DNA from 2 places in the Paenibacillus sp. FSL R7-0048 genome. Region 2 is predicted to be linked to the other one. Evidence: riboswitches for the same ligand, from Rfam matches in the RefSeq annotation. Region 2 holds a riboswitch; the other holds the start of a gene.
The links. Region 2 has a riboswitch for glycine ahead of gcvT (glycine cleavage system aminomethyltransferase GcvT). Riboswitches for the same ligand answer to the same signal wherever they lie in the genome.
Positions count from the first base shown of each region.

Region 1: it holds a riboswitch for glycine, as region 2 does, so the genes downstream of both, NSQ91_RS31390 (amino acid permease) here and gcvT (glycine cleavage system aminomethyltransferase GcvT) in region 2, are expected to answer to the same signal.

Region 1 is NZ_JBBORF010000001.1:7,091,343-7,094,486, forward strand. It holds gene NSQ91_RS31390 (amino acid permease) at 1-1,335, opposite strand, end outside; glycine riboswitch at 1,483-1,565, opposite strand; gene NSQ91_RS31395 (AraC family transcriptional regulator) at 1,849-3,144, opposite strand, start outside.
Region 2 is NZ_JBBORF010000001.1:6,639,186-6,642,329, forward strand. It holds gene NSQ91_RS29475 (flagellar motor protein MotB) at 1-235, shown strand, start outside; gene gcvH (glycine cleavage system protein GcvH) at 663-1,055, opposite strand; glycine riboswitch at 1,282-1,380, shown strand; gene gcvT (glycine cleavage system aminomethyltransferase GcvT) at 1,567-2,679, shown strand; gene gcvPA (aminomethyl-transferring glycine dehydrogenase subunit GcvPA) at 2,786-3,144, shown strand, end outside.

The DNA of each region.
Region 1 (3,144 bases), 450 kb from region 2:
TCTTCTATTTATCGAATACAAAACAAATAATAATATAAACCATAAAGGCGTCAACAATAAGGCCGGACGAGTTTCATCAGCAAATAGCATAATTATGAGTATGATTGCAAACAAAGCTAGAACAACATAATTCACAAAGGGTGTAAACGGTGCTTTGAATTTTGATTTGGCCTGCAATTCCGGCTTCGTCTTTTTATATCGCAAATGGCAAATTAGAACGACGCCCCAAACCCAGATGAAACAAATGGCACTAATTGTTGTCACGATGCCAAAAGCCGTCTCCGGAATCAGCTTACTCAACAAAGCGCCTACAGATAAGACAAGCGTGGATATGAATAAAGCATTACTTGGTACATGATTTTTATTAAGCTTTGCAAAGTTGGCTGGAGCCTGGTCATTTCTGCTTAGATTGTATAGAATCCGGCTTGTTGAGAACATCCCGCTATTACAAGCGGACGCAGCTGAAGTTAATACAACGAAGTTAATAACCCCCGCGGCAATCGGAATCCCCACTAAACTAAATGTTTTAACAAAAGGACTTTCTGCCGGGTTTAGTTCTGTCCAAGCGTTGATGCATAATAAGGCAATAATAGCACCCACGTAGAAAAATAGAATCCGTAAAGGTATTTTATTAATCGCCGATGGGATAGTTTTTTCTGGATTGGAGGTCTCTGCTGCCGATACGCCCACCAATTCCACACCCACAAAAGCAAACACAACCATTTGAAATGAAAGTAGGAACCCTGAAATGCCGTTTGGAAATACTCCCCCATGTGCCCAAATATTACTGAGCGCAACGGTTCCGGTAGTTGTTTTGAATCCAATCACCAGTAAGACTACCCCGATAGCAATCAATGCGAGAATAGTGATTACCTTAATTAAAGCAAACCAAAATTCCAATTCGCCAAAGCTTTTTACCGTTAATAAATTGAGTCCTAATAAAATAATTAAACAAATGACTGCGGGTATCCATTGCGGGATATCAAACCAATATTGTACATAGACCCCAACAGCTATAATATCGGCCATAGCCGTCATGATCCAACAAAACCAATAGGTCCATCCAGTTACAAACGCCGCCCGCGGTCCAAGATAGTCTTCGGCAATGTCTGTAAAAGATTGATAACCTGCTTTAGACAACAGAAGTTCTCCTAATGCCCTCATCACAAAAAAAATAGCGATACCCACGATTAAATAAGCAAAAATGATGGATGGTCCTGCCAGTTGTATAGCTTTGCCTGATCCTAAAAATAATCCGGTACCGATGGTTCCACCAATCGCAATGAGCTGAACATGCCGATTCTCTAAATCTCTCTTTAATTCTTGTGCTGCCATTTCGAACTCCCCCTTATGTGAAAAAAATAACAAGTAAAAATGATAACAAAAAAGAGATTGGATACGCTCCAATCTCTTAGGTCTAAGAATAATAAATAAAATACATTCCTTTATTCTGACGATGATCAGAATAACAAATGAATTATCTAGTACTCTTCTGTCCTTTTGCCTGAGATTGTGAACCCTTCGGCGCCGGGGGAATCCCCCACGGTCTCTCCAGAAGCTGCTCCTGCTATAGTGTGATCCATAGCAATCATAGCTTGCGAATTATTTAATTGTTATGCCGCTAACTTCATTTTTAATATTTTTCAATACTAATCATTGTCAAATATTTTGTCAATAACATTAATTACCGCTTTATTTCAACTGCGAAATACGCGAATATCACGCATTGCTTCGGAAACATCGCAACCAACAGATCAAGATTGGCTGATGGTTAATATGAAAAAAGGGCTATCTCATTGTAGAATTCTACTCCTGAGACAGCCCCTTTATGTTTTGAAACACACTCTATTAGTGGCTTGTCAGCCAAGCCGCCAACTCTTCTGTCTGACTCAGAATAGCTATCGGGTCCCAGTAGCCGGAGCGATCGCTTGTCCAAAGAAATACGTGATCATTTTTGACTGCTGGCAGTGCGCCCCAGATCGGGTCGGCTTTAAGTTCATCCAGCTTTTTCGAGTCGGAGGTAAGAATAATATAGTCACCGGCATACTTTGGTAAGACCTCAGCAGAGAATGAAGCCCAGCCCGGGTCGGCCATTTCGGCGGCGATATCCGCAGGAGGCTTAAATCCCAATCCATTATAGATTGGTTGTCCACCTTTGCCGAAGTCTGTTCCAACGGCCATCAAGCTGTTTTCAGACCATTCAATAATGGAAAATGTGCTATCTGCTGGCACAACCTTCAATACGCTCTCCTTGGCATTGGCCATACGGCTGTCATAGTCTGCAAGCCAGGTTTTGGCCTTATCTTCTTCACTAAGCAGCTCACCGAAATAAGCCACTTCCTCATGTACCGTTTTTAAGGAAGCGTATGGAATAACGACCGTAGGTGCGATTTTTGACATCTGCTCATTTAGCTCAGGATAGAAATCATCCATAATAATCAAATCGGGATTAAGCGACAGAATTTTCTCTACATTTCCATTTCCGTCCCCTATATTCTCAACGTCTTTCAAATACTCCTGAAAATATGGATTTTTAATATGATGTTCGGAGGTTCCGATGGGTGTAATGCCAAGCGCAATTAAGCTACCGAGATATTCACCTGCAACAATTCTTTTGGGATGAAGGGGGATCTCCACCTCACCGTTAACCGTTTTAACGATTTTGGTCTTCGGCTGCTGTGAGGCAGCATTCTCCGTAGCACCGTTTGTACCACATGCGCTCAGTACCAAAATGAAGCTTAACAGCAATACCGATGCCAGCGTAGGCCTTGAATGTTTAAACATGAATGAATCTCCCTCTTGATCAAAATGATACTGATAATCGTTATCAATATAATCAGTATAGTCAAATGATTCAAGGGCAACAATGGAGGATTCTATGTTTGTGGCAGGACTATCTTCTAGTTTGTTCTTTCTGGAATGCAATTCTCTATAGCTAATCGGGGAAACACCCTTATACTTTTTGAACAGCCTGCCCAAATAACTAGGGTCTTGATAACCGACACCCACTGCAATTTCCTTCAGCGTAGCATCTGTTTCCAGCAGCAGTGCCACCGCTTTTTCGATGCGCACCTTAATTAAGTAATCAATCGGGCTAAGTCCAGTACGGATTTTGAAGTAGGAAGATAAATGGGGGACGCTATA
Region 2 (3,144 bases):
TAATACACCAGTGTCATCAGCTTCACGTTATAACGACAATTGGGAGCTATCGGGTGCTCGTGCGCTTTCTGTGCTGCGCTTTTTCTTAGATAATGAAGGACTGAACCCGGACACTTTTCAATATGCAGGTTATGCCGATACCCGACCAACAGCAGATAATACTACGGTAGCAGGCAAACAGAAAAATCGACGCGTAGAGATCATTGTACTTCGACAGCTTCAAGAGGTGGAATAAAATATAGTTGCTTGCGCTCAGAGCTAAGTTCGGCGGCAGGGGCCTTTGCAATTACCACATTGAGCTTACAAGGGGCTTCATCCAATTTAATTAGGGAAAACCTCCCTGATTATTCACCTTTTATCGTATCCAATCGCGGAATGAGGGAATTTCTCCCTGATTATTACTCTTTTTAGTCTGAAATAGTGGTTTTACCGAGATGATAGGGAGGAATTCCCTAAAACCCTAACTCTCACGCTATAATCGTCTAAAATGAGGGAGGTTTTCCCTAATTCCATACTCCACTAGACCCTCAAACCACTCGATTGGGTTTACGAATACTCGCACAATCCACATAAGAAACACAAACAGCAAGTCCCCGAATCACAGAAACTTGCTGCTAAGAATATCACACTTGATCAGACTATTTTCCGTCCCCGATTTCCAATTATTCAGCAACTAACGCGCTATAACCAGCTGCATCTAACAGACCTTTTACAGCATCAGCATACTCTCCATCAACTTCAATCTCAAAAATCCAACCCCCGCCATATGGCTGATCATTGATAAGCTCCGGACTAGCTTCTAATCCATCATTCACCTTGGTAACCGTCCCAGAGACGGGCGAATACAACTCCGATACCGTCTTAACGGATTCGATACTGCCTACGCTGTCACCGGCCGAAATGGTCGATCCTACCTCAGGAAACTCAACAAATACGATGTCGCCTAATAAATGCTGAGCATGGTCCGTAATCCCAACACGTACTACTCGTCCTTCTACTTGCTGTGCCCATTCATGCTCTTCGCTGTAAAGAAGGTTGTCTAATACTTCACTCATTTCAAGCCGCCTCATTTCCAATTTGGAGTTCTAAATTTAGTTATAGCCTAAGTTATCCCGGCTCACAATGTCAATATTACTAACAGGAAATTTAAATTTGTCATTTTTTCGACGTTTTCTTGTTGACAGCGCTCGACTATACCCGTTTAATGGAGACATACAAGTAGAAATGACGTTGTCGTCTTTTTATAGACAATAACCGTTTCTCGAAGAAATATAATTGCGGATGATGGCATAGGGAGAGACTGTCTCACTTGAAGACGGCGCCGAAGGAGTAAGCCCTAACAGGGGTGAATCTCTCAGGCAAAAGGACCTTTGTCGGACGTATCTCTGGAGAGCATCAGACGCAAGGCTAGATGCGTCAGATCACCAACGGGGAAACCTGCAAGCTAGTTACGGCAGGGTAACTCTCAGGTACAAAGGACAGAGCAGAAAGCGATTTGTGCATTTATGCATGATTGCTTCTGCCTGTCCTTTTTTCGTATGTAATCAGATCAAGGGGAGTGACGACATGGATACTTTGAGAAGAACACCTTTTTATGATCTCTATTCCGCTTATGCGGAGTCCAGGTGCATTGACTTCGGTGGCTGGGAGCTGCCAGTACAGTTTACAGGTATCGTGAAAGAGCACGAAGCCGTTCGCCAGCAGGCTGGGCTGTTCGATGTCTCGCATATGGGTGAATTCATGGTGATTGGGAGCGGTGCAGAAGACTTTTTGCAAAAAATGACAACCAATGATGTCAGCCGCCTTACAGATGGTGCGGCGCAATATACGCTGCTCTGTTATCCAAATGGCGGAGTTGTCGACGACCTACTCGTGTATCGCCTAAGCGAAGGGCGTTATATGCTCGTCGTTAATGCCTCCAACATCGACAAAGACTTACAGTGGCTGCAAGAGCATTTGACCTCTGAATTCGGCGAAGTCACGCTCACAAATGTCTCTGACGAGACGCTTTTGCTCGCCTTGCAGGGTCCTCTGGCAGAGACCATTCTCGCGGAAGTTACTGATGCTCCTATTTCAGCACTCAAGCCTTTCCATTTCATCGAACGCGCCACCGTTTGCGGTGTAGAGGTACTTATCTCCCGTACGGGTTATACCGGTGAAGATGGCTTCGAGATTTACGCTCCGCTGGAAGGTGCAGAAACGTTATGGAACGGACTGCTTGCAGCAGGCGCGCCCCACGGATTAACACCTGCTGGACTGGGTGCACGGGATACCCTGCGTTTTGAGGCGAAATTACCATTGTACGGTCAGGAGCTATCTGCTGACATCACCCCGCTTGAAGCAGGAGTACAGTTCTTCGTGAAGCTGGACAAAATAGACTTTATCGGACGCGATGCACTAATACAGCAAAAAGAAGCTGGCATTCCCCGTCGCCTTGTCGGCCTAGAAATGATTGATCGAGGCATTCCACGCTCCCATTATCCTGTCTGGGCAGATGGCGTTAAGATTGGAGAGGTCACAACCGGAACACAGTCTCCTACGCTGAAACGTAACCTGGGGTTGGCATTGCTTGATGCTGCTTACAGTGAAATAGGCACAGAGGTTTACGTAGAGATACGCGGCAAGCAGCTTAAGGCTGTAGTGATTAAGGCCCCTTTTTACAAGTATAAACGCCTTTAGCGTCCATATAAGGACGGTGAGCTTTTAAGCGAGAAATAGAAGAATAAAGTATAGCGTGAAAATTGTACTTTCTTATATTTTAAAAAAGCCAAGGAGTGAAACCTTAATGAAGCACCGTTATCTGCCCATGACAGAACAGGACCGCGTAGAGATGATGGAGGCCGTCGGGATTCAGTCTATAGATGAGCTGTTCTCCGATATTCCTGAAGCGGTACGTTACCAAGGCACTATGCCGATGTCTGAACCACTCGATGAATACGCCCTGCTGCGCCACATGAAAGGTTTGGCTGACCAAAATGCCGACTTTGATTCTCACGCCAGCTTCCTCGGCGCCGGATTATACGATCATCACATCCCTGTGGTCATAAATCATGTCATTTCCCGTTCTGAATTCTACACTGCCTACACTCCTTACCAACCGGAGATCAGCCAAGGTGAGCTGCAAGCGATCTTCGAATTCCAATC